4 regions of the Nocardia sp. NPDC004604 genome follow, and region 4 is predicted to be linked to each of the others. Evidence: riboswitches for the same ligand, from Rfam matches in the RefSeq annotation. Region 4 holds a riboswitch; each other region holds the start of a gene.
What was found. Region 4 has a riboswitch for S-adenosylmethionine ahead of ABZW16_RS23140 (amino acid ABC transporter permease). Riboswitches for the same ligand answer to the same signal wherever they lie in the genome.
Positions count from the first base shown of each region.

Region 1 (7,626 bases), on a different contig from region 4:
CGCGAAGGTCACCAGTACCGGTATCAACCTGCAGGTTTCGACGATGCCGCGGAAAACCTTGAGGCGTGGGGGCGGATCGAAGGTGCGCTCGGTATTGCTGGTTTCGGAGGCGCGGCGCAGTCGGACCGGCGGGCTGCCGAGCCAGGACGAACCCGCCTTGGCCTTGGACGGCGCGGCCGAGAGCACCGCGACCAGACCGTTCTTCGGCACCCGCCGACCGGGCGCGGTCATTCCGGAATTGCCGAGGAACGCGCGCTTGCCGACCTTGGCATCGCCGATGCGCAGCCAGCCCCCGCCGAGTTCGTAGCTGGCGATCATCGTGTCGTCGGCGAGGAACGCGCCGTCGGCGACGGTGGTGAACTTCGGCAGCAGCAGCACCGTGGAGGCCTCGACGCTCTTGCCGACCTTCGCACCGAGCAGCCGCAGCCACAGCGGGGTCAGCAGGCTGGCGTAGAGCGGAAAGAGGAAGGTGCGCGCCGAATCCAGCAGGCGTTCGGTGGCCCAGGCCTGCCAGCCGACCCGGCTGCGGACGGGGTGATGGCCCTCGGTGAGTCCGATGCTGAGCAGTCGGACCGCGAGCACCGTCGTCACCGCGTAGATGGTCAGGCTGAGCAGGGTGGCGACGGGCAGGATCGCGAAGCCGCGCCCGAGCGCGCCCGCGAGCGTGGTCGCATCGCGGATGAACCAGGCGATGAACGCGCCGCCGGTGGCCAGGCCGAGAATGGGCATGGCCGCCAATGCCATCGAGGTCACGCCGAAGATCGCGACCCAATGTGCGGCCCTGGCGGGGGTGTTTTCCGGCCAACGGTGCGGTGCCTTGCCGACCTTCGTGGCCGGCGAGCCCGCCCACTCCTGTTCGGCCTTGACCTTGCCGGCCACCGAGGAGCCCGGCGCGATCTCGGCGTTCTTGCCGATCTTGCTGCCGGGCAGCAGGATCGATCGCGCGCCGATCACGGCGCCGGGGCCGATGGTGATCGGCCCGATGTGCACGATATCGCCATCGATCCAGTAACCCGAGAGGTCGACCTCCGGTTCCACACTGCAACCGTCGCCGAGTTCGAGCATGCCGGTGACCGGCGGCAGGGTGTGCAGATCGATACCGGTGCCGATCTTGGCGCCGAGTGCCCGCGCGAACGGCACCATCCACGGTGCGCCGGAAAGGCTTTCGGCGCCGCTGGCCTCGGACAGCCGGACCGCGGCCCACAGCCGCAGATGTACCGACCCGCCACGTGGGTAGCTGCCCGGCGCGACGCCGCGCAACAGCACCCGCGCACCCGTTGCGCATATCACCATGCGACCGGGCGGGGAGATGAACAGCAGGAAGGCGGCCAGCGTCCACCACCACGAAAGATGCGGCAGCCAAGGCAGCGAGCCGGACCAGCCCGCGATATTCCCGACAATGGCCAGCCAGGTGAGCCACTGCATGCCGGTGAGGGTGCTCAGCGGGACGGTGGCGAGTACCTGTGCCCACTGGGCGCTGCGCGGGGTGGGGCGCACGATGCGGGTTTCGACCGTCTCTGATGGTGCGGTCTCGTCCAGTAGTTCGGCGAGTGCGCCGAGGCGCGGATGGTCGTACAGGTCTGCCACGGCAATGCGCGGATAACGTTCGCGCAGGGCGGTGACCAGTTGGGCGGCCGCCAACGAGCCGCCGCCGAGATCGAAGAAGTCGCCGTCGGGGCCGGTGACCTCGGCGCCGAGAATCGAATCCCACAGCCCGGCGATCCATTGCTCGGTTTCGGTGAGGTCGGCGCGCGGGCCGTCGGTCTCGTTGGGCAGCGGCCACGGCAGGGCGTTGCGGTCGACCTTGCCCGAGGTGCGGGTCGGCAGATCGGGGACGATGGCGAGCCTGGGGACCAGTGGGGCCGGGAGTCGTTGGGCGAGTTGGGCTCTGGCCGCGGACAGGTCGAAATCCGGTGCGGTACCGGTGAGATAGCCGACCAGGATCTTATTGCCCGCCTTGGTGGATCGGATGGCGGCGGCGGCCCCGGTCACGCCGGGCAGATGCTGTAGTGCGTTATCGATCTCGCCGAGTTCGATACGGCGGCCGCCGAGTTTGATCTGATCGTCGGCGCGGCCGAGGAAGACCAGCCCCTCGCTGTCATTGCGGACCAGATCGCCGCTGCGATAGGCCCGGTCCCAGCCGAGTGACGGTAGGGGAGCGTACTTTTCGGCGTCCTTGGCCGGATCGAGATAGCGGGCCAGGCCGACGCCGCCGATCACGAGTTCACCGGATTCGCCCTCGCCCACCGGATTGCCCTCGGCATCGACGACCGTCAGATCCCAGCCGTCCAGCGGGAGTCCGATCCGGACCGGGAAGCCGCCGTCGAGCAGGGCCGCACATGCGACCACCGTTGCTTCGGTGGGGCCGTAGGTATTCCACACCTCGCGGTCCGAACGGCGTTCGCCCGGCCCTTCGTGATCCGCTTCCTCGTCCGAGTCCGCCGCTCGCGCCGCGGGCCGTCCGGCAAGGCGTTCGGCGAGTTCGGGCGGCACCGCCTCGCCGCCGAAGATCAGCAGCCGGACCGGGTCGAGCGCCTCGGCGGGCCAGGTCGCGGCCAATGTGGGCACCGTCGAGACGATGCTGATCTCGCGACGGACCAGCCAGGGGCCGAGATCCGCGCCGGTGCGGACCAGGGCGCGCGGCGCGGGCACCAGGCAGGCGCCATTGCGCCAGGCCAGCCACATCTCCTCACAGGAGGCGTCGAAGGCGACCGAGAGTCCGGCCAGGACCCGGTCGCCGGGCCCGATCGGGGCGTCCTGGAGGAACAGGCGTGCCTCGGCGTCGACGAATGCCGCGGCATTGCGGTGCGAGACCGCGACGCCCTTCGGGGTTCCGGTGGATCCGGAGGTGAAGATGATCCAGGCGTCGTCGTCGGTGGTAGGGCGAACGGTCGATTCGGCGGCGGTCGTTTCCGGGTGTCGATCGGTTCGTTCGGCGGCCGCGACCGTCGGTTCGATGCCCTCGGCCGTCGCGATGGCGGTAACTCGGGCTTCGCCGAAGACCAGTCGGGCGCGCTCCTCCGGATCGTCGGCGTCCACCGGGACATAGGCGGCACCGGCATAGAGAATGGCCAGGATTGTGACGTAGAGCTCATGCGAACCGGACGGCATGCGGACGCCGACGCGATCGCCCGGGCGCACGCCCGCCGCGATCAATCGGACGACACCGGCATCGATTTCGGACAGCAACTCGGTATAGCTGAGCACCAGGCGGCCGTCATCGATCGCGGGTGCCTCGGGGTGGGCCTGTGCGGTGCTGTTCAGAACGTCGACAAGGGTCCTGGCCTGCGGCGCGAGTGCGGCGCGTAGCAAGGGGTTTGGCGTCGGGAGCCCCGTCGCCTGGTCCTTGCCCGGCGCGGTGTCGACCTGCGGCTGCAGCATTACGTCCTGCCCACCTCTCATAGACCTGCCTAGCGCTTTCCCCGTTGTTGTTCCACAAGATGGTTACCAGTGGGCAAACACCACGGTGACCAACTGTCTACGGTACCTGCGGTATCGGCATGTTGTCGTCGACCGAACCGGGTGGTCGGTTGGCGGCGGCTGGCTCAGAGGTCTTCGCCGAGCGCCTTCAGGGCCAGGCGATGCAGGGTGCGCCGCTCCTCGTCGTCGAGCCGGTGCAGCACCCGCTCGGCGGCCTGTTCGATGAGTTCATCGGTCTTGCGGCGCTCGGCCCGTCCGGCCCGGGTGATGGAAAGCCGGTACTTGCGCCGGTCCGTCGAATCGCGGGTGCGGACCACGAATCCGGCGTCTTCCAGGCCATCGATCAGCCGCACCACCTCGCTGCGATCGATGCCGAGCGCGGTGGAGACCTGCTGCTGGGACAGGTCGTCGAACTCCTCCAGGCAGACCAGCACCCAATGTTCGCGCAGGGATGTGCCCATTTCGGCGTGCACGGCCTTGTGCAGCTTGCCGAGCGCATAGGTCGGGAAGCGGAGTAGGCCGCGGGGGTGGATGTGGTCGGCGGGCATTCGGTAATTGTATCTATTGTTGATACATGCGGTTGTTGATAACCTCCACAATCTAGGTAGTCTACAAATAGCGGAGGATCCATGTCGGATACTCGAACGGCCGTCGCCGCCACCGCGCCCGCACTCGAACCGATTCCGGCGCGGGTATGGCGGGTCGCCGGTGTGGTGGTCTTCGGCGCCGTGATGAGCATGTTGGATACGTCACTGGTCAATATCGGCCTGAACACCATTGCTACGGATCTCGGTGCGGCGCTGGACAGTGCGCAGTGGATTGCGAGCGGATATCTGCTGGCACTGGCCGTGACGCTGCCGCTGTGCGGTTGGCTCGGACGCCGGTTCGGGATGGATCGGGTCTGGTTGAGCGCACTCGCCGGGTTCACCGTCACCTCGGGGTTGTGCGTGCTCGCGCCGAATATCGATTGGCTCATCGGGTTGCGGATCGCGCAGGGGTTGGCTGCGGGTTTGCTGGTTCCCGCTGGGCAGACGCTGATCGGTCAGGTCGCCGGTCCGCATCGGCTGGGTCGGGTGATGAGTGTGGTCGGGATCGCGGTGGTCGCCGCGCCCGCGATCGGGCCGACGATCGGCGGAATCATGCTCGCGAACCTGGACTGGCAGTGGTTGTTCCTGATCAATATCCCGTTCGGGCTGGTGGCGTTCGTACTGGCGCGCCGGGTATTGCCGCGGGCGGCGACGGCGGATACCGGGGGCCGATTCGATACCACCGGATTTGCGTTGATCGGCGTCGGTCTGTCGGCACTGGTCTACGGGCTCGGCGAATTCGGTAGTCGCGGTAGCGTTTCCGCGCCGACGGTGTGGGTTTCGGTGCTGCTCGGCGCGCTGGCACTCGGACTCTTCGTGGCGCGGTCGGTGCGCGGGCGCGGTGCGCATCTGCTCGATGTCGGACTGTTCCGGCACCCGGTGTTCGCGACGGCGAATGTGGCGAACTTCTTCGCCGGTGCCTCGATGTTCGGGTCGATGCTGGTGCTGCCGTTGTACTTTCAGGTCCTGCACCGCGAAGGTCTGATAGCGACCGGATTGCTGCTGATGTCGTTCGGGCTCGGCGGCATTATCGCGATGCCGATCGGCGGCCGGTTGACCGATCGGTACGGCGGGGGTGTTGTCGCGGTGGTCGGCAGTGCGGTCACGGTCGCCGTCACGGTGCCGTTCGCGCTCGGCGATGCCTCGATGAATCCTGTTGTGATACAGGCGCTTTTGCTGATTCGGGGCATGGCGACCGGGTTGACCGGAATGCCCATCGTCGCCGCGGCCTACGCGGCGGTGCGACCTCAGCAGATGCCGGATGCTGCGTCGTTCGTCAATATTCTGCAGCGGGTCGGCGGGTCGATCGGGGCCGCGTTGCTGGCGGTTGTGCTGTATCGCGCGGCGGCCGCCGGATTGCCGGTGGATGCCGGGTTCCGGCAGGCGTTCTGGTGGCTCACCGCTGCCGCGGTGGTTTCCCTGATCGCGTCGGTGCTGCTGTGGCGCAAGGAGATTCAGCCGAAATAGCGATGCCGTGCGCCTTGTCGACGGCGACCGGAGGTGGCTGTCGACAAGGCGCACAATGGATTACGCGGCTGAGGCGGCGGTGCCGATACCGAGTGCGGCGAGAATCGCCGCGCTGATCTGCTCCAGCCGATCGCGAACCCGGGGGCGGCGCAGCATGGCTACCGCCCGGGAGGCGAGCAGGGCGAGCAGGATCATCTCCACGGCCGCGATGGTGCTTTCGATGGCGCCGAGCGCGAGGGTGTTCGCGAAGGTGACGTCGGTGAGGAACTGCGGCAGTACCGCCAGGTAGAACAGACCGACCTTCGGGTTGAATATGCACGACACCAGGCCCGCGGCGAATGCCGAGCGAATCGAGGTCGCCTCGCCCACGCTCGGCTGACCGGACACCTGCGCGCTGGTCCCGCGCTGTTTGCGGTGCTCGATCAACGCCCGAATTCCCAAGTACACCAAGTAGATTCCGCCGATGACCTTCAGTGTCCGGTAGGCCGTCGCGGACTGTTCCAGCAGTGCGGCAACCCCCGCCGCGACCACCACCGCCCAGACGATGCCGCCCAGCGCCGAACCGACTGCCGCGGCGATGCCGGGGCGTGCGTCCACGATCGAGAATCGCAGCACCAGGAACGAGTCCGGGCCGGGCGTGATCGACAGCAGAACACACAGGCCGACAAAGCTGAGCAGCAGGGAAAGCGTCACCTCTCGATGAGATCGCAGATCGCCCGGCTTTGCAAGGTTATTTATTTGAGTGCATGTATATGCACTGGCGAAAACGGCGGTTGACACGGCGGTGCGGCATCTGCCAATCTCGGTTCAGGTCATGAGTACCAGCGTCAAGCCCCGGCTAGCTGGTCGGCAACCCTCCTCCGCGGTGGGGTGCTCCGGGTGACGACCGGGCCGCAGCCCGACCGGGTGCGGCAAGCGCGGACTCGGATAATCACCTGATTACGGGTCCCATAATTGATGGGATTTTGTGATGACTGCTGTCGTTGACCAGACCTGTTCCGTCTTCGCCCGGGTCTCCGGCGACGATCTCCGGGTACCGCTGGTCCAGGGCGGGACGACCACCTACGCCAACTTCGACTACGCCGCGAGCGCACCGGCATTGGCGCAGGTCACCGATCGGGTGCAGCAGTTGCTGCCGTACTACGCGAGTGTGCACCGCGGCGCGGGCTACGCCTCGCGGATCTCCACCGAGTGCTACGAAGCGGCCCGCGGTTCGGTCACGCGTTTCCTCGATGCCGCCGACGACCAGGTGGTGGTATTCACCCGCAACACCACCGATTCGCTCAACCTGCTCGCCGCCTGCGTTCCCGGTGACACCGTGGTGCTGGATATCGAGCATCACGCGAACTTCCTGCCGTGGACCCGGCATGGTCGCCGCGTCGTCCGGGCCGCGGCGACCGTCGGGGAGACCATCCGCCAGCTCATCGCCGAATTGTGCAGTAGGCCAGCCGCATTGCTGGCGGTCACCGGCGCCTCCAATGTGACCGGTGAGGTACTGCCGCTCGAGCGCCTGGCCACCATCGCGCACCAGTGCGGCGCCCGCATCCTGGTCGATGCCGCCCAACTGGCGCCGCATCGTCGGATCAGCCTGCGCGACACCGGCATCGACTACCTCGCCTTTTCCGGGCACAAGCTCTACGCGCCGTTCGGCGCGGGAGTGCTTGTCGGACGCCGGGATTGGCTCGATGCCGCCGAACCGTATCTGGCGGGCGGCGGCGCGGTCCGCGAGGTCGGTGTTACCCGCACGGAGTGGGCACCCGCTCCGCAGCGTCATGAGGCCGGTTCCCCGAATGTCCTCGGTGCGGCCGCGCTCGCCGCCGCATGTGACGCGCTCTGTGCGATCGATCCCGAATCCCTTGCCACTCACGAACATCTGCTCGCCGATCGGCTGCGCACCGGCCTGTCCGCCATTCCCGGTGTCAACCTGCTGCGCATCTGGGACGACAGCCCGGATAGTGTCGGCATCGTCGCCTTTACCCTGGACGGTTTCGCTCCCGGCCAGGTCGCGGCCTACCTCTCCGCCGAACACGGCATCGGCATTCGCGACGGCCGCTTCTGCGCCCACCCCTTGCTCGCGCGCCTCGGCCTCGACGGCGCGCTGCGTGCCAGCATCGGCCTCGGCACCAGTTCCGCCGATGTGGACCGTCTGATC
Region 1 covers NZ_JBEXLC010000114.1:21,142-28,767, forward strand. Annotated here, with positions in the region: gene ABZW16_RS31990 (Pls/PosA family non-ribosomal peptide synthetase) at 1-3,381, opposite strand, end outside; gene ABZW16_RS31995 (MarR family transcriptional regulator) at 3,546-3,968, opposite strand; gene ABZW16_RS32000 (DHA2 family efflux MFS transporter permease subunit) at 4,050-5,474, shown strand; gene ABZW16_RS32005 (LysE family translocator) at 5,535-6,167, opposite strand; SAM riboswitch class IV at 6,285-6,398, shown strand; gene ABZW16_RS32010 (aminotransferase class V-fold PLP-dependent enzyme) at 6,445-7,626, shown strand, end outside.
Region 1: linked by a shared signal. The riboswitch ahead of ABZW16_RS32010 (aminotransferase class V-fold PLP-dependent enzyme) and the one ahead of ABZW16_RS23140 (amino acid ABC transporter permease) in region 4 are both predicted to bind S-adenosylmethionine.

Region 2 (7,626 bases), on a different contig from region 4:
AGGTGTGGTTGCTGACTTGTGTGCTGGGCAGTGCGGAGGTTGCAGTGGGGTCGGAGTCGAAGGGGCTCGTTGTGATCCATGAGCGTGGACGGGTTCCGGTGGGGGGCGGGCGGCTGGAGGCTCCCGTGTGCGGCGAGCCGGTCGGTAGGTGAGAATCCAGGCAGCGTGACTGGGCGCGGAGAGCGGAGGGACCGGGAGTGTCAGCTTGGGGTGAGGTCGTTGTCGGCCTGGTAATTCTGGTCGGGGTGCTCGGGATCATCGTGCCGATACTGCCCGGGGTCATTCTGATCTTCGGGGCGATCGCGGTCTGGGCGTTTGTGACCGGTGGGGCGACGGCTTGGGTCGTATTCGCGATCAGTAGCGCGTTTCTGGTGCTCTCCGGGATCATCAAGTACACGTGGCCGGGGCGGAAGATGAAGGATGCGGGGGTTTCCAACCGGGCGCTGTTCGTGGGGGCGGTACTGGGCATCGTGGGCTTCTTCATCATCCCGGTGGTCGGGTTGTTCGTGGGATTCGTTCTTGGCGTGTACCTTTCGGAACTCCACCGCCTCCGTGAGAACCAACCCGCCTGGCAGGCAACGGTTCACGCGCTCAAGGGCGTCGGTCTGTCGATGCTCATCGAACTCTTCGGCGCACTGCTGGCGACCGGGGTGTGGGTCATCGGCGCCATCGTGACCTGAGTCGAGGCGGGCTCCGTCGGGGCAGCGCGAGACCTACACCTACGACTACAAAACCCGATCGACACCGGGGCCAGCTACGGCATCGGTGGCGTGGCTACGAGGTGACGTAGGCGATGACGGCGACGATCAGCACGATGATGGCTCCTACCGCCGCCAGGATGATGAATGCGGAGGAGATGATTCCGCAGATGTAGCCTGCCATCACCAAGCCTCGGCCGCCGATTGTGCCGTCGGAGCGATCGATCTCGGCCAGGGCGCGCCGTCCCATGAACCAGGCGAACGGGCCGATCAGGGTGCACACCACCAGGCTCAGAATTCCGAGGATCAATATCAACACGGCCTGGGGATGATCCGCCGGTAGGTGTGGATAACCTGGGTAACCGGCCCCCGCTGGAGTTTCGGTCATGCAGGAAGCGTATGACAGACCGCCCTGAAGCGGGATGAATCTGTGTCGCTCCGCGGCGACCACCCGCCTACGGCCGGGTCGCACTCACTCGATGGCAGGGAACGGAATCGTATCCGCCGCTTCGAGTTTCGGGATCTCATCGCGTCGCAGCGGCAGGGTCGGCTGTTCGGTGCGCGGGATCGGCAGGGTGGGTGCGGGATCGGTCGGAATCTTGCGTGCGCGGGCGGGCAGTCGATAGAACGCCCGCGCGTTGTCCTCGAGCACCTTGAACATATCGGTGCCGACCACATCGCAGATCAGATCGACGTCGGAGTCCACGAAGGGCCGTCCCGCCCTGGTGCCGGGCAGATCCGTGCCGAACATGAGCGCCTCGGGATTGACAGCGTGGATGCGGCGCAGCGTATCGGCCACATTCATGTGCACCCGCCCGAAACCGGTCGCCTTCACCCGCGCGCCGCCATCGACCAGATCGAGCAGGTAGGGCAGGCCCTCCTCGGACATGCCGAGGTGGTCGATGGAGAGCACCGGAAGTTTCGAGATCACCGGTTGCAGCGAGGTGAGCATGGTGCCGTCGATATAGACCTCGACATGCCAGCCGACCAGCTCGTGCGCCCGCAGCGCCAGCCGGGTCATCGCGGTGATATCCGCGGCCGCGCGCTTGACGTTGAACCGCAGTGCCCGCACGCCGATCCGGTCGAGTTCGCTGATCTCGGCATCGGTGGCATCGGGGTCCAGTGTGGTGACACCGACCCAGCCCTCGCCCAGTTTCGCGAGTGCCGCCTTCAGGTAGGTCTGATCGGTGCCTTGGAAGGATCCGCTGACCACGGCCCCGCCGCCGACATCGAAGCGAGACATGCGCTTTCGGTAATCGGCAATGGTGAACGGGTCGGGCAGGTAGCCCTCGTTCTCGGCCAGCGGGAACCCCGGGTCGAAGATGTGGAGATGGGCATCGAACACTTGTACAGAATGCCTCAGTAAAGGATTTTCCGCTGCCGTAGACCCGACAGGATTTTGCACTGCTGCGGCCGTATCGGATTGTCGAGTGCCACAGGAGGTGACGTGCACCCCCTGTGGCACCGGCACTAGACCTTGTGCGGTTCGCTGGCGCGCAGCATGTCCTCGCGCTCGACGACCTTGACGCGCTCGCGGCCCTCCGGCTCACCGAGTGCGCGCTCGTGCGCGTCGAGGCGGTACCAGCCCTGCCAGGTGGTGAACGGGATGCCCTTGCCCTCGAGGAATTCGGTGACGGCGTCCAGTTCCGGCTTCTCGGCCGGGGTGAAGTTCACGCTGTCGTCGAGCAGGCAGGCCACGGTCTCGTTGGCATCGCCCTTGGTGTGGCCGATGAGGCCGACCGGACCGCGCTTGATCCAGCCGGTGACGTAGGTGGCAGGCAGATAGCGCTGTGCACCATCGGCGTCCTCGTCGGCGATGACGCGTCCGGCCTCGTTCGGGACCACACCGGCCTGATCGTCGAACGGCAGGTTGGTGAGGTTCTGTGACAGGTAGCCGACGGCGCGGTAGATGGCCTGGACGTCCCAGTCCCTGAAGACACCGGTGCCCTTGACATTGCCGGTGCCGTCGAGCTGGGTGCGCTCGGTGCGCAGGCCGACGACCCTGCCGTCCTCACCGATGATCTCCGCGGGGGATTCGAAGAAGTGCAGGAACAGCTTGTGCGGGCGGTTGCCGACATCGCGGATGGCCCACTGCTCGAGCGTATTCGCGATCATGTCGACCTGCTTGGAGTGCCGACGCGCGGCCTCGGAGCCCTCGTCGTAGTCGATGTCCTCGGGATCGACGATGACCTCGATGGTCGGGGAGTGGTCGAGTTCGCGCAGCTCGAGCGGCGTGAACTTGGCCTGCGCCGGGCCGCGGCGGCCGAAGACGTGCACCTCGACCGCCTTATTGGCTTTCAATCCGGCGTGGACGTTTGGCGGTATCTCGGTCGGCAGCAGTTCGTCGCCGGTCTTGGCGAGCACACGCGCGACATCGAGTGCGACATTGCCGACACCGAGGACGGCGACCTTCTCGGCCTCCAGCGGCCAGGTGCGCGGCACATCCGGATGTCCGTCGTACCAGGACACGAAGTCCGCGGCGCCGTAGCTGCCGTCCAGGCCGATGCCGGGGATGTCCAGCGCGCGGTCGGCGTTGGCGCCGGTGGAGAAGATCACCGCGTCATAGAACGTGCGCAGATCGTCGAGGGTGATGTCGGTGCCGTAGTCGATATTGCCGAGCAGGCGGACCTGCGGCTTGTCGAGCACCTTGTGCAGGGCGGTGATGATGCCCTTGATGCGCGGGTGGTCCGGCGCGACGCCGTAGCGGATCAGACCGAACGGCGCCGGCATGCGCTCGTACAGGTCGATGCTCACCTCGGCATCGGACTTCATCAACGCGTCGGCGGCGTAGATACCGGCCGGTCCTGCGCCTACGATCGCGATGCGAAGCGGGCGAGTCCCGGCGGTGTGCGCGTCAGGCCCGGAGGTGGCAGCTTGCGTAACCACGGAGGGCTCGCGCGCACCGCTAGTCGACTCTGCACTGTGTTCGGTCATCTCTTACGCGCACCCTTATGGTCGAAACAATTATGGCGTCAGTCTTAGCTTAGGCTAACTTGGCGCACCTTTTGGTTGCACCTGACGATGCGGACAGGCGGCTCGCGGCTGCGCAGTCGCTACGTTGGTGAGCTGGCATATGGCTATGACAGCAGGCCGCAGTCTCGCGATTCTATCGGTGGCGCATGGCGCACCCTGCGGGCGGTGCGTGAACCGGATGGTTGCCACCCGGGCTCACTTACCCGAGTACCCACTGTCCGGTTGGCTATCGAATTATTGCTGTGCCGCTGCCGTGCGGGGTCGCGCCCGGTCCGGGGGCGCCTGTCGGATACCGCTGCCCACCAGGGATGATCGACCCATGACAGAGCAGCAGGGCGCCGATGACGAACCGGTGATCGAGGTCGACCAGACCGATCGGCGCACGATGGCGCCGTTCATCGCGGCAGCCGTATTCGCGGCCGTCGTCCTGGTCGCCATCGTGCTGGGCGCGGTGCTATCGCCCGCTGAGAAAAATGTCACAGAATCGGACAAGATCGCGGCCGCGGTGCATCGCTATGCAGAGGCCAGGGGCACCACCGACAACACACCGCCACCCGCGGTGGCCTGCCAAGGATTCGACGAGAGCAAGTCGCCGCTGGCCGCCCAGTTCGGTGGCGCTGTGGCCGGAAAGTCGATCAAGGTCACCAACATTGACAACGCCATGGTCGATGGCGATAGGGCGAAGGCGAACGTGACCATCGCGGTCGACGGCCGGGAGACGCCGGCGACGTGGAATTTGGTTCGCTCCGGCGACCGCTGGATCGTCTGCAACTGATTACCCGGCGTGGCGCTGACCTGGGTTTGACAGGGCGGCCCCTGCCCAGGCAATCTCGGACACAGGTCATGAGAACCAGCGTCAAGCCCCGGCTGGCTGGTCGGCAACCCTCCTCCACGGTGGGGTGCTCCGGGTGACGACCTGGCCGCGCACCGAAACCCAGGTGCGGCAAGCGTGGATTCACAGGAGGATCGCATGACATATGCCGGTGACATCACCCCCCAGCAGGCGTGGGAGTTGTTGCGCGACAATCCCGAGGCCGTCTTGGTCGATGTGCGCACCGAGGCCGAATGGCGCTTCGTCGGCGTCCCCGATACGAGTTCGATCGATCGGCCGACGGTGCTGATCGAATGGGTCGACACCAGTGGCGCCCGCAACGGTGAGTTCGTCGCACAGCTGACCTCGGCGCTGGAGGGGCGCGATCCGGCGGCGCCCGTCGTCTTTCTGTGTCGCTCCGGGCAGCGTTCCATCGGTGCCGCGGTCGCCGCGACCGGTGTCGGGATCGAACCGTCGTACAACGTGCTCGAGGGCTTCGAGGGCCCCATCGACGAGTTCGGTCACCGCGGCGGCTCCGGCTGGCGCGCATTCGGTCTGCCGTGGCGGCAGTCATGATCACCGGGGGTGCGTTCGACAAACCGCTGCCCAAGGGGGTCGGCCCCGCGACGCTCGGCGTCCGAGGCGGCCTGCGCCGCTCCGGATTCGAGGAGACCGCCGAGGCGCTGTACCTGTCCTCCGGTTTCGTCTATGAGAGCGCCGAGGCGGCCGAGGCCGCGTTCACCGGCGATATCGAGCATTTCGTCTACTCCCGCTACGGCAACCCGACGGTGGCCATGTTCGAGGAGCGACTGCGCCTGATCGATGGCGCCGAGGCCTGTTTCGCGACCGCGAGCGGTATGTCGGCGGTATTCACCGCGCTCGGCGCGCTGCTGGGTGCGGGCGATCGACTGGTGGCCGCGCGCAGCCTCTTCGGCTCGTGCTTCGTGGTGTGCAATGAGATCCTGCCGCGCTGGGGTGTGGAGACCGTCTTCGTCGACGGCGATGATCTGGACCAGTGGGAGCAGGCGCTGTCGGTGCCGACCCAGGCCGTGTTCTTCGAGACGCCGGCCAACCCGATGCAGACGCTGGTCGATGTGCGCCGAGTGACCGAACTCGCCCATGCCGCGGGCGCGAAGGTGGTGCTGGACAACGTCTTTGCCACCCCGCTGCTGCAGCGCGGTTTCGAACTCGGCGCGGATGTGCTGGTGTATTCCGGCACCAAGCACATCGACGGTCAGGGTCGGGTGCTCGGCGGCGCGATTCTCGGCCCGCACGACTACATCGACGGTCCGGTGAAGAATCTTATGCGCCATACCGGTCCGGCGCTGAGCCCGTTCAATGCGTGGACCCTGCTCAAGGGTTTGGAGACCATGCCGCTGCGGGTGCGTCATTCGACCGAATCCGCATTGCGCATCGCGCGCTTCCTCGAGGGCAACAAGTCCGTCTCCTGGGTGCGCTATCCGTATCTGGAGTCGCATCCGCAACACGAGCTGGCGACCAGTCAGATGAGCGGCGGCGGCACGGTGGTCACCTTCGAGTTGAACGCGCCGGCGCACGAGGCGAAGAAGCGCACCTTCGAGGTGCTCAACCGGTTGCGCATCATCGATATCTCCAACAACCTCGGTGACTCCAAGACCCTGATCACCCATCCCGCCACCACCACCCACCGCGCCATGGGCCCCGAGGGCCGCGCCACCATCGGCCTGTCCGACGGTGTCGTGCGCATCTCGGTTGGGCTCGAGGATGTCGAGGATCTGCTGGCCGATTTGGACCATGCGCTGAGCTAGTAATCCGACGAAACGGGGCGCGGTGGCATCGTGCGCCCGCTTGGCGTTCGGACTCAACCGTGCCGGTGAGTCGCTGTCGGCTCGCTGCAGTGTCGGGTGTCGTGCCATTAGATGTGGCTGGCGCCGATGAGCGGTTCCGGTCTCATTCGCGCCGGTGAATGGCTGACGGTTGGCTGCGTGGCCGGGCCTGCGTGGGGTGTCGTGTCGCAGGTGTGGCTGTCGACGATGAGTCGTTCCGGGTTTCGTTCGTGCGGGTGACGGCTGTCGGCTTGCTGCGCCGCCGGGCCTGCGTCGGGTGTCGTGCCGAAGATGTCGCTGCCGACGATGAGCGCCGCGGTCCGGGGGGTGCCGGTAAGAATCGTGTCACCTGGTACATGAGCCCATCGGTTAGTGGCTCGGCACGCACGAACCTGTTCCCGATCTCCGGTATCGACGAATTCAGCTCGGCCACAACTCGATCCAATATCACGCGTCAGATCTACGAACGCCGACTCGAGCAAGTGCCGTTGCGGTGTTGTCACAGATTCGGACGGTTCTGCACCCAGTGAAACGGCGTGCTTCGTTGCGGGAAGTTGTTCGGGTCGATCCGGTCGAGGGCGATTGTTACCTGGTGGCCGTCCAGTTCGCCGGTCAGCACGGCTTTGTCGGGGGCGGGTTGCTGGAAGGTGAGTGTGCCCAACGGATTCCGAGTGCGGCCGGGCTTCACCGCCGATCCGGATTGCAGCGTCCCGGCGGTCAGCCGGATCCGATGGGCGGCGGCGTCCACGTCGGCGGGTACGGTCACCAGGGTGTCGTCCATCCGCTGGTAGGTAATCGTATTGGGATAGTCGAACACCACCGTTTTCCAACGGGTTTCGTCGGTGGTCAGCGGCGGCACCGCCTCGCCGTCGCGGGTGAACTGCGACACCGACCAGATGCCGTACAGCGGAGGTTTGGGTCGATCAGGCCCGCCACCACGCCAGGCGTGCCAGCCACCGTGCACCAGCGCCGCCGCAATCCAGATGCCGAGCGCGACCTGCGCCAATGCCGCGATACGGCGAGATCTCGTGGTGTGGAACGGATGCGGCACGGTGGAAGGGCCGGTGGTGCGGTTGAGCAGCAAAGCTTGCATCAGCCGCGGCGCCTCGGGAGTCAGCAGCACCAGCGACATCAGCAGAAAGTGCGTGGATGAAATCTTCTCCGGCACATCGAAGGTCATGTTCAGTACGACGATCTGCAGCGTGTCGATCAGGGTCAGCAGCGCGCCGAGCAGCGCGGTCCGCGGAATGAACAGCAAGACCGCCGCAGTGAGTTCCGCGGCGCCGAGCAGCATCTCGTACGGTCTCGACACACCTACCTGCGACCACAGCACGGCCAT
Region 2 covers NZ_JBEXLC010000052.1:35,860-43,485, reverse strand. Annotated here, with positions in the region: gene ABZW16_RS20095 (DUF456 domain-containing protein) at 198-680, shown strand; gene ABZW16_RS20090 (DUF4190 domain-containing protein) at 775-1,086, opposite strand; gene ABZW16_RS20085 (amidohydrolase family protein) at 1,171-2,043, opposite strand; gene ABZW16_RS20080 (FAD-dependent oxidoreductase) at 2,169-3,584, opposite strand; gene ABZW16_RS20075 (hypothetical protein) at 3,991-4,446, shown strand; SAM riboswitch class IV at 4,511-4,627, shown strand; gene ABZW16_RS20070 (rhodanese-like domain-containing protein) at 4,642-5,058, shown strand; gene ABZW16_RS20065 (O-succinylhomoserine sulfhydrylase) at 5,055-6,269, shown strand; gene ABZW16_RS20060 (DoxX family protein) at 6,787-7,626, opposite strand, start outside.
Region 2: linked by a shared signal. The riboswitch ahead of ABZW16_RS20070 (rhodanese-like domain-containing protein) and the one ahead of ABZW16_RS23140 (amino acid ABC transporter permease) in region 4 are both predicted to bind S-adenosylmethionine.

Region 3 (7,626 bases), on a different contig from region 4:
AGTAGGTCGGCAGTGACGTGCACCACCGCGAAATAGCAATGCCCGGGTATCCCGAAGGACGCCCGGACAAGCTATTTCATGATCAGACCGCGAGCGGAATCCGCGCGCCCTCCTCGGATCCCTCGATCAGGTTTTCCGGCTTGTCCCGAATCATCAACGCGATCACCGGAATTGCGGCGAGGAAGAATCCGGCCCCGACATAGAACGCGACATCGTAGCTGTGGATCGAGGCACGGGCCATCAGGTTGTCGACCGCCGGGTTGTTCTGCGCGAAGGTCTTGGCCGTCTGCACCGAGATCGTGGTGAGCAGCGCGGTACCGACCGCACCGCCGACCTGCTGGGCCGCGTTCAGCAGCGCACTGGCCACACCCGAATCCTCCTCCTCGACCTGATGCAGCGCGACGGTCTGCATGCCGACGAACAGCGGGCCCATGCCGAGAGCGATCAGCACCTGCGCGGGCAGCACACTGGCCGCGTAGCTGTCGCCGAAGCTCAGCTGTGCCAGCCACACCAGCCCCAGCACACCGAGCACGGCACCCGCCACCATCAGCGGACGCGGGCCGAGCTTCGGCAGCAGCGCGCTGGTGACACCGGCGGAGATCGCGATGCCCGCCGGGAACGGCAGGAAGGCGAAGCCGGCCTTCAGCGACGAGTAGCCGAGGGTGATCTGGAAGTAGTAGCTCAGGAACAGGAACATCGCGAACATGGCGATCGGGATCAGCAATGCGGCGATGAAGGCGCCGCCGCGGTTGATCTCACCCGGAATATGCAGCGGCAGCAGCGGATTCGTCGAGCGACGCTCGATGACGACGAAGGCGATCAGCAGTGCGACACCGACGATGAGCAGCCCGAGGGTGCTCCCGGCCAGCCAGCCGTCCTCGGCGGCCCGGCTGAATCCGTACACGATGGCGATCAGACCGAGCGTCACGGTGACCGCACCCGGGACGTCATAGCCGCCGGTACGCGGGGTCGGCACATCCTTGACCACGAACGCCAGCGTGCCGAGCAGCGCGAGCAATGCGACGGGGGTGTTCACCAGCAGGCACCACCGCCAGGAGGCGTACTCGGTCAGCGCGCCACCCACGATCAGGCCGAGCGCCGCACCACCCGCGGAGATTCCGGCGAAGACGCCGAAGGCGGTCGCACGCTCCTTCGCCTCGGTGAAGGTCACCGAGAGCAATGACAGCGCCGCCGGTGCGAGCAATGCCGCGAACGCGCCCTGCAGCGCACGCCCGGCAAACAGCTCGGCGCCGTTCTGCGCCAGACCGGCCACCGCGGATGCCCCGGCGAAGCCGATCATGCCGACGATGAAGACTCGGCGCCGCCCCATGTAGTCGGCCAGCCGTCCGCCGAGCAGCAGCAGACCGCCGAAGATCAGCGTGTATGCGGTGAGCATCCACTGCCTGTTGCCGTCGCTGATACCGAGATCCTGCTGCGCGAAGGGCAGCGAGATGGTCACGATGGTGGCGTCGAGAACCACCATGAGCTGGGCCAATGCAATCACCCCCAGCGCCAGCCAGCGCGTCGAGCTGGCCTGTCTTTCCGGAACTTCCACCACTGTCGCGGTCTCGCTCACTGTCTTCTCCTAGCCGTCTGAAGTCGTGCAGTCATCCTGTCATCGACAGACATTTGTCGTCAAGAGAAAAATGTCGCACTCGGACATTTGGCCGTAAAGGACACGAAATGTCCCGATTGCGATAGCATGGGGACATGCTCGAGTCATCAACGCCGATCGTCGCGAGCGCCGCGGCCAACGATGCTGTGCGCGCCCCAGCAAACCCGGGGCCCGGTGCGTCCAGCGGCGGCGCGAGCGTGGGATTGCGCGAACGCAAGAAGCAGCAGACCCGGCTGCGCATCATCGAGGTCGCATTGGACCTGTGCGACGCACAAGGATTCGACGCGACGACGGTCGAGCAGATCGCGAACGGCGCGGACGTTTCACCGCGCACCATCAACCGATACTTCGACAGTAAAGAGGACATCGTCCTCGGGCCGGTCAAGGATTTCGGCCTGGCCATCGCCGAATGCCTGCGCGAACTTCCGGTCACCGGCAATGAACTGCAATCGCTGCGCGAGGCATTCCTGCAGGTCGTCGATCACGCCGCGGAAAGCGTCGACGGCCCCATCTCGTTCCGGCGCTTCCAGCAGATGCAGCGGATCCTGCGCAGCAGTCCGACGGTCAGCGCGCAGAGTATGGAACTCGCCGACGATAAGCACGCCGCGATCGCCGATGTGATCGCCGAGCGACTCGACACCCAGCCCGACGCGCTGCCGGTGCGACTGGTGGTCGGCGCGTGGCAGCTGATCGGTCATCTCAGCATGGAATGTACGAACTCGATCTTCGACGATGCCGACGCCTCGGCCGCCGCTGCCGACGCCCGCAATGCGTTCACCACATCATTCGACGAGTTCATGCGGGTATGCACCGGGCGCACCGACGCCGCCGCGGCGGAAAACCGGTAACGGATTTCGGCCGACGACCGCACTCCGGTTACCATGTCGGTCAGGTCATGAGTGCCAGCGCGAAGCCCCGGCTTGCTGGACGGCAACCCTCCAGCTGCGGTGGGGTGCTCCGGGTGATGACCGGGCTCTCGAAAGCCGAGAGCAAGCGCGCACTTCAGGAGGTTCCCGCCATGTGTTGTTGTACGTCACCCGCATCCCGTTGAAACCTGCTGGCGAACAACCTCTTTGGAGCAAGACATGAGTGACCCCAACGCGTCCGCGACCGATATCGACGCCGCCGGAACCGATCCGGCGCAGTGGTCCTTCGAGACCAAGCAGATCCACGCGGGCCAGACCCCCGACGAGATCACCGGCGCACGCGCACTCCCGATCTACCAGACCACTTCGTACGCCTTCCGCGACACCGATCACGCGGCCGCGCTGTTCGGGCTGGCCGAGCCGGGCAATATCTACACCCGGATCATGAACCCGACCCAGGACGTGGTCGAGCAGCGCATCGCCGCCCTGGAGGGCGGTGTGGCCGCGCTGTTGCTGGCCTCCGGTCAGGCCGCGGAGACCTACGCGATCCTCAATCTCGCCGCCGCTGGTGATCACATCGTCTCCAGCCCGCACCTCTACGGCGGCACCTACAACCTGTTCCACTACTCGCTGCCCAAGCTCGGCATCGAGGTGTCCTTCGTCGAGGATCCGGACGACCTCGAGCAGTGGCGCGCGGCAATCCGGCCGAATACCAAGGCCTTCTACGGCGAGACCATCGCCAACCCCAGCAGCGCGATCTTCGATATCCGCGGCATCTCCGCGATCGCACACGCGGCGGGCCTGCCGTTGATCGTTGACAATACGGTCGCGACCCCGTATCTGATCCAGCCGCTGGCCCACGGCGCGGACATCGTCGTGCATTCCGCAACCAAGTACCTGGGCGGGCACGGTTCAGCGGTCGCCGGCGTGATCGTCGACGGCGGCACCTTCGACTGGACCGTGCGCGACGCGCAGGGTGAATCCCGCTTCCCCGGTTTCACCACCCCGGACCCGAGCTACCACGGCGCGGTCTTCGCCGATCTCGGCGCTCCGGCCTTCGCACTCAAGGCACGGGTGCAACTGCTGCGTGACCTCGGTGCGGCGGTATCGCCGTTCAACGCGTTCCTGATCAGTCAGGGCATCGAAACACTGAGCCTGCGGTTGGAGCGTCACGTCGCCAACGCACAGGCGGTGGCCGAATTCCTGAGCACACATCCGGCCGTGGAATCGGTGTTCTACGCGGGCTTGCCATCCTCGCCGTGGCATCGACGCGCCGCCGAGCTGGCGCCGAAGGGCGCGGGCGCGATCGTCGCGTTCGAGCTGCGCGGCGGCGTCGATGCGGGCAAGAAGTTCGTGGACGCGTTAGCCCTGCACAGCCATGTAGCTAACATCGGGGATGTGCGTTCTCTGGTAATCCACCCGGCGTCGACGACACACTCGCAGTTGACGCCCGCTGAGCAACTGGCCTCCGGCGTCACCCCCGGGCTGGTCCGGCTCGCCGTGGGTATCGAGGGGATCGATGACATCTTGGCCGATCTGCGAGCCGGTTTCGCGGCGGCCACGACGTGACTGTGAGTGCCGACCCGAGTACCGCCCGTTCGTCCGCGGTGGCCCTGCCACCGCCGGACGGGCGGCTCGGCATCATCGCCATCGGGGATGTGCGGCTGGAGAACGGCGCGATCATCCCGGACGTCCATCTGGCCGTGCAGCGCTGGGGCGAGCTCTCCCCCACGCTGGACAATGTGGTGCTGGTCGAGCACGCGCTGACCGGTGACTCGCACGTCGTCGGGGTGCCCGACGATATCCACCCGCTGCCCGGCTGGTGGGACGGCATGGTCGGTCCCGGTGCGCCGGTGGATACCGACGAATGGTGCGTCATCGCGACGAATGTGCTCGGCGGCTGCAAGGGCAGCACCGGGCCGTCATCGCTGGCGCCGGACGGAAAGCCCTGGGGCGCAAGGTTTCCGGAGATCTCCATCCGCGATCAGGTGACCGCGGAAGCGGCGCTGCTCGATCTGCTCGGCATCGAGCGCCTTGCCGCCGTCGTCGGCGGTTCGATGGGCGGCATGCGCGTGCTGGAGTGGATGGTCGGCGCTCCGGAGCGGGTCGGATCCGCACTGGTGCTGGCCGTCGGCGCACGCGCCACCGCCGACCAGATCGGCACGCAGACAACGCAGATCGCCGCCATCAAGGCCGATCCGGACTGGCAGGGCGGCGATTACCACGACACCGACCGCGCCCCCATGACCGGCATGGGCATCGCCCGGCGCATCGCGCACCTGACCTACCGGACCGAGGGCGAACTCGATCACCGCTTCGAGAACCACGCGCAGGGCGATGAGGATCCGTGGCACGGCGGCCGCTACGCGGTGCAGAGCTACCTGGACCACCAGGCCCAAAAGCTCTGTAGCCGTTTCGATCCCGCCACCTACGTACTGCTCTCCGAGGCGATGAACCGGCACGATATCGGCCGCGGCCGCGGCGGCGTATCGGCCGCGCTGGCCGCCACCCCGGTCCCGTGCGTAGTCGGCGGTGTCGATTCCGATCGCCTGTACCCATTGCGAACCCAGCAGGAATTGGCCGACGGCCTCCCCGGCTGCGAAGGTTTGGAGATCGTACACTCCCGCGACGGACACGACGGCTTCCTGACCGAAGCGGCAGCGGTCTCGAAGCTGCTGACCGAAACCATGCGCCTGGCCCGAATCAGCCGCACTCGCTGAACTCTCGCCGCGATAGTCAGCGGTTCGGCATCGGTGCCGCCACGCGACTCCGGTCTGTCCGCGATCGGTTGGTCGGACAACAGCGCCCCGGGCCGGACTGCTGGGCCCGGGGGCTATTCGGCGTTCGGGTGGGTCAGCCGAAGCTGCCGGTGCTCGGCTTGCCGGTGACGTCGATGGTGATGATGTCGGTGGTGGAGGCGTAGTCGTGGTTGCCGGTTGGGCGGTCGAAGGCGCAGGCGCCGCGGAGGTGTACCTGGCCGGTGGGGAGGTTGCCGTTGCCCAGGGAGGTCTGGACCATCTTGCCGTCGGCGATGGCGAAGGAGGTGGGGTTGTTGCCGCCGAAGATTTCGCCGGTGTCGGCGTTGTAGACCCAGCACACGCCACGGTCGTTCGGGTTGTGGAACTTCGCCGAGACGGTTCCCGTCAGCGCGAAGACCTCTTCCATCACCGGGGGCTCCAGCCCGCTGGCAGTGGCGGTGGCGCCCGAGCCGAAGGTGATCGCGATGGCCGGAAGCGCGGTCAGCGCGAGTGCGGGAAGTCGTCGATTGGTCACGATCGAGATCATGCCATTCCCATCGGCGTGCCCATGTCTTCCGGGCTGGGAAACCTAATCGAGTTGGACCGCAACATTATTCAGCTCGCGGTGTGGCTGCGTCGGGCGCGCCGACGAGCAACCGCACGATGGAGCGGACGAAGCCTTCCAGTCGCTCGCGGGGGTATTCCTCGGGTGCGCTGACCGCGAGCCTGCCGAGCATTTCCGCAACGCTCAATAGCGAGTTCGTGAGCAGTCCGGAATCCATCCCCGCCCAGCGCGAATCGACCGCCATACCCATGCGCACCAGCGACTCGGCCTGATCGAAGACGCCGGTGCGCGAATCGACAAGTGCCGCACGGTATTCGTCGGGGGCAGTGCCCGGTCCGGCGAGGATCAGCCGCCAGCGCGTCGGATTCTCCAGTGCGACACCGACAAACGCTGCAACAGTCGCGGAGGCGACCACGACGGGATCCGCGCCGAGCAGATCGGTCGGCAGCGTCGCGGCCACCTGTTCCAGGCCGCGCTCGCGTTCGCGTTCCAATAGTGCGGCAACGAGTTCGGCGCGCGTCTTGAACACGGTGTACAGCACCGGTTTTCCGACACCCGCCTCGTGCGCGACCGCCTCCATGCTCAGTTCGTGCAGTTCCATTCGGCTCAGCACCGCGTAGGCGGCGTCGAGCAGTTGGGCGCGACGCTCGTCGGGCGGCAGGCGGGGCGCGTATCGCCGTCGCGGGCGGTTCGATGCGGCCTGCTTCGACGCGGAACGCGATTCGGTCACTGTCGGTTCACCTCCATTCCGCGTCCATCCTGTCAGCACCGGCCACGGATTCGGAATCCGTCCGCAGATAAATGCTACGGGCCCGTTGTATTGTCCGATCGTAATTGCTACGGTTGCGTTGTATTCGCCGCTCAGGGAAGGCGAGCAGGCAAAGGAGCAGCAGATGGCCTTCGATCCGACCACACTTCGCCGGGACGACTACGGTTTCTTCGGCCCCGATTCGCCCAGTTGGAAGATCTGGACCGCACCGACCGCCGTAATCGGCTTCCAGCGCGCGGTCGTCCTCGAGCATTTCGATCCATTTCTGACCGCGGCCGTCGCCGACTCGCAGGGCATCTACACCGATCCGCGCAGCCGCCTCGACCACACCTTCGCCTACTTCCTGCTCGTCGCGATCGCCGACGGCCGCACCGCCATCCAGGCCTCGGAACACCTGATGCAGGTGCACGCCCCGATGACCGGCATCGAACCGATCAGCGGTAAGCGCTACAGCGCGAACAGCCCGGAAACCCAGCTGTGGATCCACATCACCGGCTGGCATTCGGTACTCAAGGCTTACGAGGTCTTCGGACCAGGGCCGCTCGGCCCCGAGGAGGAGGCGCGCTACTGGCAGGAGTGCGGGATCGCCGCCGAGCTGCAGAGCTGCAAGCCGGAGGAGGTGCCGCGCTCGCGCGAGGAGGTGCGCGCCTACTTCGCGAAGGTCCGCCCGCGCCTGTGCACCTCCGAGCGTGCCGAGGAGGGCATGCATCACCTGCTGTGGACCTCCCCGCGCAATGGCGCCGGGATCAGTTATGCCCTCGGCAGTCGGTTGCTATCGCTGGCTTCGGTTGCCACGCTGCCGAAGTGGATGCGTAAGCTCGGTCGCTTCGATCGGCCCGGAATCGTGGATCTAGCGGTTCACCCGGCCGCCAAGATCATCGTGTGGGGCACGAAGGCGTTCAACTCGTTCGGACTGATCGTCGCCGCGCCGTACATCGCGCCGATGGCGGGTCAGATTCTGGAACAGCATCTGAAGGGCGAATCGCCGACGCGACCGGAGACGGTTACGCCGAGCGAGGCGCGGCGGTTGTACGGCGGGCGTGGGCGGCGTGCGGTCGCCGGTGCGAGCTAGC
Region 3 covers NZ_JBEXLC010000130.1:16,448-24,073, reverse strand. Annotated here, with positions in the region: gene ABZW16_RS33825 (MFS transporter) at 83-1,576, opposite strand; gene ABZW16_RS33820 (TetR family transcriptional regulator) at 1,711-2,463, shown strand; SAM riboswitch class IV at 2,507-2,617, shown strand; gene ABZW16_RS33815 (bifunctional o-acetylhomoserine/o-acetylserine sulfhydrylase) at 2,701-4,050, shown strand; gene ABZW16_RS33810 (homoserine O-acetyltransferase) at 4,089-5,201, shown strand; gene ABZW16_RS33805 (hypothetical protein) at 5,335-5,754, opposite strand; gene ABZW16_RS33800 (helix-turn-helix domain-containing protein) at 5,831-6,514, opposite strand; gene ABZW16_RS33795 (oxygenase MpaB family protein) at 6,678-7,625, shown strand.
Region 3: linked by a shared signal. The riboswitch ahead of ABZW16_RS33815 (bifunctional o-acetylhomoserine/o-acetylserine sulfhydrylase) and the one ahead of ABZW16_RS23140 (amino acid ABC transporter permease) in region 4 are both predicted to bind S-adenosylmethionine.

Region 4 (7,626 bases):
GATGCACTGCTGGACACGTATTTCGACGACGAGCGGCTCAAGGCGTCGCTGGCCTGGTTCGGGGCGCAGTCCGGGCCGCCGATGTCGGAACCGGGGACCGCGCCGATGGTCGGATTCGCCGCGCTGATGCATACGCTGCCGCCGGGCCGGGCCGTGGGCGGAAGTGGGGCGCTGACAGCGGCATTGGTCGCGCGGTTGCGTGCCGACGGCGGTGCCGTATCGACCGGCGATGCGGTCACGGCCCTGCGCCAGGTCGGTACGGGGTGGCAGGTTTCGACCGCCTCGGGCCGAAATCTGGACGCGGACACCGTGATCGCGGGCGCGCACGTGCTGACCACACTGGATCTGCTGCGGGACGGCGGATTCGACGGTGCGGTGCTCGATGACTGGCAGCGGCGGATCCGGGTCGGTCCCGGCATCGGCATGGTGGTGCGGCTCGCGACCAGCGCGCTGCCGCGCTATCCCGGAAGTTCGACTGTCGAATCCGCCAACGGCCTGCAGTTTCTCGTATCGGATCGGCGGCAGCTGCGCCGGGCGCACGGTGCGGCGTCGGCCGGGGATCTACCGCCGCGCCCGGTGGTACTCGCGATGAGCTTCAGCGCGCTGGACCCCAGCATCGCCCCGGCCGGTGAACATCAGCTCTCACTCTGGGCGCAGTGGCATCCCTACCAGCTGGCCGACGGGAGCGACTGGGCCGCGCACGCCGCGCCGGAGGCCGATCGGATCATCGCCGAAGTCGATTCCTACGCACCGGGGTTCGCGGCGAGTGTGCTGCGGCGGCATGTGCAGACGCCGGTCGATCTGGAGCGCGAGCTGGGGCTGCGCGGTGGGAATGTGATGCATGTGGAGATGTCGCTGGATCAGATGATGCTGTGGCGGCCACTGCCGGAGCTGTCCGGGCAGCGGGTGCCAGGGGCGCCCGGGTTGTATCTGACCGGGGCGTCGACGCATCCGGGTGGTGGGGTGTCCGGAGCCAGTGGGCGCAGTGCGGCACGCTTGGTGCTGCACGATCGACGCCGTAGCCGGTTTCCCCTGCTGCGCAGGCGATGACCGAGTCCACCGAACCGGAGCCCGAAGGCGCCGAGGTGCAGGTGCCCGGCCCGGCGAATTCGGAGATCACCCACCAGCTGTCCGGCGCGGATTCTGGTGTGCGCCGTCGCGACGAGCGTCGCCCCAGTGCGCTCCGGATTCCGCGTATGCGGGCGTCCTCGCAATGGACGCCACGATTGCTTGTGCCTGCGGGGTTCGCGGTGCTGCTCGTGCTCGTGCAGATCGGCTATCCGCTGTCCTCGGGCGTCGCTCGCGATCGGGTGACCGTTGTGGTGGTGCTGCTTTCCGCGGGGACGGCATTGGTGCACGCGGCGGCGACGCGCGGGTTTCGGTACGCCGCGGGATTCCTGGTGATCGTCTCCGGGCTCGGGCTGCTTGCCGAGATCATCGGTACCGCAACGAGATTCCCATTCGGTTGTTATGACTACGCCGACGGTAGGTTGGGACCGGCGGTGGCGGGTGTGCCATTGGTGGTCGCGCTGGCCTGGACGGGCGGGCTGTACCCGGTGTGGGTGGTGGCTGGCCTGCTGACAAGGCATACGGTCGGGCGGAGTGTGCTGACGGGGGTCGGCGCGGTGGGTTGGGATCTGTTCCTGGACCCGCAGATGGTGGCGGATGGTCAATGGAGTTGGTGCGCCACCGGTCGAGGTCTGCCCGGACTCGATGAGATTCCGTATACGAACTATCTGGGTTGGTTCGCGGTGGCGCTGGTGATGGCGGGGCTACTGACCGCCTTGGACCGGGTGGCGGGGCCAGGCACTGTGCGGATGCGAGAGGCCAGCACGGGGCGCAGGTTTCCGATTCCGGCGCAGGCGCTGGTGCCGGTCGCGGTATTTCTGTGGACGTGGCTCGGGTCGACGCTGGCCCATGCGGTGTTCCTCGATCTGCCGTATTCGGCGTGGTACGGCTGTGTCGGGTCGGGAGTGCTCGGTGTACCGCTGCTGGTGCAGTTGATCAGGGCTCGGGGGAATGAAACGGTGCGGACGCGATAGCTCCGAAACTTCGGCCGACGCGTGTTCCGCCCGTCGCGTAGCAATCGGGGTCGACCGCCTGGCACGATGTGAGCCGTGCAGCCGAGTCCTCTCACCGCGATCCCCGATGCCCCGGTTCTACGTTCACCCCGGCCCAGGGTGCGGGTAGCGGCGGCAGTACTGCTGGCCGCAATGCTGGTGCCCATGCTCGCGGGCTGCTTGCGGGTCCAGGTTTCGATGGGTGTGTCGTCCAATGACCGGGTCTCCGGCCGGATCGTGGCCGCGGTCGTGCCCGCGGACGCCAATGACAAGGGCCCGCAGCTGAAGGCGCCCGATTCGGTGGCCGCCAAGGTGCGGGTCGAGCCGTACAGCCAGGACGGTTATGTCGGCAGCAAGGTGTTCTTCGAGGATCTATCCTTCGGCGAGGTCGGCCAGCTCGGCGGACTCTCCGATCAGACCCAGGGCATGTTCAATCTGTCGTTCCAGCGCACCGGCGACCTGGTCAGCCTCATCGGCCGGGTCGACCTGAAAGCCGTTCCGCCGCATGGGTCGGACGTGCAGTTCACGGTGGCCTTCCCGGCCCGCGTCGCCAAAACCAACGGCAACCGCGAGGACGACTCGACCGTCTCTTGGAAGCTCCCGCCCGGCGATGTCTCCACGCTGCGCGCCGAGGTCAGCTACGCCGACCCGAATACCCGCTCCTTCGCGGGCTGGGCCGGAATCGTCGGCGGCATCACCCTTGCCGTCGCCGCCATCATCGCCGCCATCGCCTATATGGACCGGAACCCCGCACCCCCCGGCGCCCCCGAATTCAACTTCTCCCTGAGCAGTCTCCGGCGTTCGCTCGTACGCCGCTGACATTCCTCACCCCGCACCCAGTTGTTTCGATACCGAACGCCAACGCCCGGTCGATGCCGAGCGCCACGGCGACACGATTGTGACGACAATCAAGACGTCGCAGTCGGCGGCAGCGATCTCGGCACGAACCGGCATTGCGATGCCATCAACGCGCAGTGAAACGCAACGCGCGACCGAGCACCCCGCCCATGGCATACCCCATGCCGAATACCGCGACGGCACAACCGTGACCAGGACACTCGAGGCGAGAATCATGACGCCGCCGGACGCGTGGATCGCGTCGATACGAAACGCGAGTACGTCGCGCGCGCCTGATCGGCCCGACGACGGCGTCATTCGACGCACCTTGGCGGCGAGGCCATGACGGCAGCGAAGGCGCTGAAGGAGGGCTTGGCGATTGCGACGCCGTATGGTGCGGCAATCGCGCTGATCGGTTGTGGGATCGCGTTGTTCAATCGGGCGACGGTGCGCAGGCTGCCGGTGGTGCCGACGGCGGTTGTCGAACCCGTGACGATCTGTATTCCGGCGCGAGATGAGGCGCGGCGGCTGCCCGAGCTGATCGATGATCTGCGGGGCCAGGTGGGGGTGCCGCGGCTGCGGGTGTTGATCCTCGATGACGCGTCCAGTGATGGGACCGAAGCGGCTGCGGTGGCGGCGATCGCGGGTGATCCGCGATTCACGGTGATCCGATCCGAGGCCGAACCCGCACCGGGTTGGACCGGGAAGTCCGCGGCCTGTGCCCGGCTGGCCGAGCTGGCGGATGCGACGGTGCTGATATTCCTCGATGCCGATGTGCGGCTGGCCCCGCGCGCGATCACCGCGGCAGTCACCGAACTGCGCCGGAGCCGGGCCGCATTGTTATCGCCGTGGCCGTACCAGGTGGCCGAATCGGTCGCCGAGGCGCTGGTTCAGCCGCTGCTGTGCTGGTCGTGGGCGGCGAGCCTGCCGATCGAGATCGCCGATCGCGGCCGCAGACCCTCGACGGTGGTCGCCTGCGGCCAATTCCTCGTCTTCGATGCCACGGCCTATTACGCCGTCGGCGGTCACGCGGCGGTGGCCGCCAGCCCCACCGAGGATCTGGATATCGCTCGCGCCCTGCGCCGTTCCGGTCGCCGCACCGCACTGGTCGCGGCGGGTCGCGCCGCCCGGACCCGAATGTACCGGGACGCAACCGAACTCGAGGTGGGCTACACCCGCTGGCTGTGGTCGGCCTACGGCGGCACGACCGTCGGCGGCGCAGCCGTGGGAGCTATTGCAGCACTGGCCTATTGGGTACCTCCGCTGGCCGCCGTCGCCGGTCACGGCCGGGTGCGCGCCGCCGGTCTCCTCGGCTACAGCGCCGCGGTCACCGGCCGCTTACTCGCCCGCTCACTCGAAGGCGGCTCACTGACCCGCGCCGATATCCTTGCCGCCCTGGCCCACCCGGTCTCCATCGCCGCCTATCTACGCCTGTGGTCCCGCTCGCGCCGGGCCCATCGCGCGAACACGTTGACCTGGAAATCCCGCCACCTCGACACCGCCCACTGACCGAGACCAGGCCGAATCCATGGCGGCAATGCCCGACCGACCCGCCACCAGATCTTGATCAACCCCGGAATCGGGCGGCCGCACGCCCGAACCCGCTGGCGCTATATCCAGGCCGGGATCCGGCCCGGTCCCCAACTGCGTCAGACGTCGGCGGGCTCAGCGCACCGAGGTGATGCCGACCGTCGGGAGGAAGAAGCAGGGCTTGCCACCGTTGTCCACGGTGCCGAACACCGCGGCCAGGACGGTGCCGGAACCGGTCTCGACGGGGACGGCGCGGATGCCTCCGGTGGGGAATGTGGCGAAGAAGTTCTGGAAGGCACGTTCGGCGAGTGGTCGTATATCGGCAGGGATTTCCGCGGGCACCATGGTTCGGACGACGTCGGAGATCGGACCCATGGCGGTGACGCCGCTGCGGCCATTGGCCAGGTTCAGCCAGGCGACGTTCATGCCGGAGACGTTCGTGCTGTCCGGGGCTACGCCGTAGGGCATGAAGGTGAACAGGGTTTGGCCCGTCTTGACCGCGGACAGGTCCAGTCCCGGAATGGCCACGGTGGTCTTGGGCCACGGCCCGGGCACAGCACCCGCGACGGCGGGGACCAGGCCGAGGGAGTTGCTGCTGGAGCAGAACGCCGCAGCCGCCGGGTACAGGAACGGGTCGATGCCCAAGGCGCGCAGCGCCTCGACGGTGGCTTGGTAAGCACCGAACGCATCTCCGGGTGCGGCTTGGACGGACGGCGCGGGCGCCGCCGGGATTGCGGCTCCGGGTATCGGCGCAGGTACCGCGACGGCGAGGCCGGGGGCGGCGAGCGTCAGCGCGGCCGCACCGGTCGCGATGGCGGTAAGCGTGGTCAGACGGCGCAGCAGGGTCACGTGAACCTCCTCATCGTCGGGCACGAACGAGGTCAGAGCGTACTCCAGCAAACCACCGGAACTGCGCTGATTTCGACTGGCAACGCCATCGCGTCGCGCACCGTACCGGACCGTCGCGACGAAACGCCGGGTGCACCCTCCAGGCGATACACGCCGGACGGACCGCACCCGAAGCCTCGCGATCCACCGCACGACCCGGTCGATAATCCCTGTTCACGACCATTCGGACAAGGTCTGCGCTCACACTGATTCGTACCCTTGTGCCGGAGTTCGCCTGCTTCGCATGATGTTTCGGCTAGACCGACCGACCCGTGCTCGGCGTCGGACACACCATCCAGAGCGACCGAGAGACCTGGCTCGTCGACGTCGCAGCAACCCCCCGGCCACCGGGTGCGGGTGCTTCCGCCGGGAACGATGGAGGAACCGAAATCATGAGCGCGTCCGTTGCATCCGATGCCCTATCGGATGTTCCGATACCGGGTGCCCACGCACCTGGCACTGCCGTAACCATCGCCGACGCACCGCCGATCGCCAGGGCCTGGCATCCGTGGCGCTGGGTGATCAGCGCCATCGCGCTGGTACTGCTCGCGCAGTTCATCCATGGACTGGTCACCAATCCGGGCTGGGATTGGTCGACCTTCGCCAAGTACTTCACCGCGAAGTCGGTGTTATCGGCGCTCGAGGTCACCTTGGAGCTGACCCTGTGGGGTACGGCCCTGGGATTCCTGATCGGCACCGCACTGGCAATCGCCCGGTTGTCGAATAATCCGGTGCTGCGGGTGATCTCGTGGGTCTATATCTGGGCGTTCCGCTCGATTCCGTTGATCGTGCAGCTGCTGTTCTGGTTCAACATCGCCTACCTTTACAACACGCTTTCGCTCGGCATCCCGTTCGGCCCCGGATTTCTCACCTTCGAGGTGAACGGGGTGATCAGCGGGTTCACCGCGGCGGTCATCGGCCTCGCGTTGCATCAGGCTGCATATTCGGCCGAGATCATCCGGGCCGGATTCATCTCGGTCGATCCCGGACAGTTGGAAGCCGCCGCGGCACTCGGGATTCCGCGGCTGCGACAGTTCCGCACCGTGGTCGTCCCGCAGGCGATGCGCTCGATCCTGCCGAATGCGACCAATGAGGTGATCAGCCTGTTCAAGGGCACCTCGATCGTTTCGGTAATGGCGATCGCGGAACTCTTCTACCAGGTCCAGGTCATCTACGGACGCAACGGCCGGGTGGTGCCGCTGCTCATGGTCGCGACGGTCTGGTACATCGTGCTGACCACGATTCTCTCGGTGGCGCAGTATTACATCGAACGGCACTATGCCAAGGGCGCGCACCGGACACCGCCACCGACGCCGATCCAGCAGGTGTGGCACAAGCTGCGCGAAATCGCCGAAAGCGGTTCCGCCGCACCGCGCGGAGCCACCCGATGAGCGCACCGGTCACCGCAACGATCGACATCACCGTCGACAAAGCCCCCGCCGTCGCGGTTCGCGGCGTGCGAAAGTCCTACGGCACCACCGAAGTGCTGCGCGGTATCGACCTGACGGTGCGGGCGGGTGAGGTGGTCACCGTGATCGGCCCGTCCGGCTCCGGCAAGTCGACACTGCTGCGGGTGATCAACCACTTGGAGTCCCTGGACGCGGGCACCGTGCACATCGACGGCGAGCTGATCGGATATCGGCTGCGCCGCAATAGGTTGCACGCACTATCGGATCGCGAGGTGCGCAAGCAGCGCTCGCATATCGGCTTCGTCTTCCAGCAATTCAATCTCTTCCCGCACCTGACGGTGCTCGACAATGTCACGCTCGCACCGATTTCCGCGCAGGGTCGCCCGCGCAAGGAGATCGAGCGCGAGGCCGAGGAACTGCTGGACCGGGTCGGCATCGGCGAACTGGCCGACGCCTATCCGCGGCGGCTGTCCGGCGGACAGCAGCAGCGGGTGGCCATTGCCAGGGCGTTGGCGCTGCGACCGCCGGTCGAGCAGAACATCGCCGAAGGCCTGCCCGCGATCGATATCGCCTACTTCCAGCAGGTCACCGACTACTACCTGGCGCTGGCCTCGCAGCGCCTGGACGGCTACATCGGGCCCGATCCGTCCGCGATCTACCACAGCACCACCGCGAATCAGACCAAGATCGTCGCGACCTTCTCCGGCGCCGGTGACACGCTGCAGGGCGAGATCGGTGTGCTCACCAAGAGGGACAACGGTCTGATCGGCCCCATCAACAAGGCCATCAACAACGCCATCCAGACCGGCACCTACCAGCAGGTCATCGACCGGTGGGGGCTGCAGACCGAAACCGTGCCGAGCTCGCGGATCAACCCGCCCGGCCTACCGAAGAAGTCGTGA
Region 4 covers NZ_JBEXLC010000064.1:33,173-40,798, forward strand. Annotated here, with positions in the region: gene ABZW16_RS23110 (NAD(P)/FAD-dependent oxidoreductase) at 1-1,050, shown strand, start outside; gene ABZW16_RS23115 (carotenoid biosynthesis protein) at 1,197-2,042, shown strand; gene ABZW16_RS23120 (DUF3153 domain-containing protein) at 2,214-2,879, shown strand; gene ABZW16_RS23125 (hypothetical protein) at 2,886-3,215, opposite strand; gene ABZW16_RS23130 (glycosyltransferase family 2 protein) at 3,240-4,406, shown strand; gene ABZW16_RS23135 (hypothetical protein) at 4,563-5,327, opposite strand; SAM riboswitch class I at 5,604-5,697, shown strand; gene ABZW16_RS23140 (amino acid ABC transporter permease) at 5,708-6,706, shown strand; gene ABZW16_RS23145 (ATP-binding cassette domain-containing protein) at 6,703-7,626, shown strand.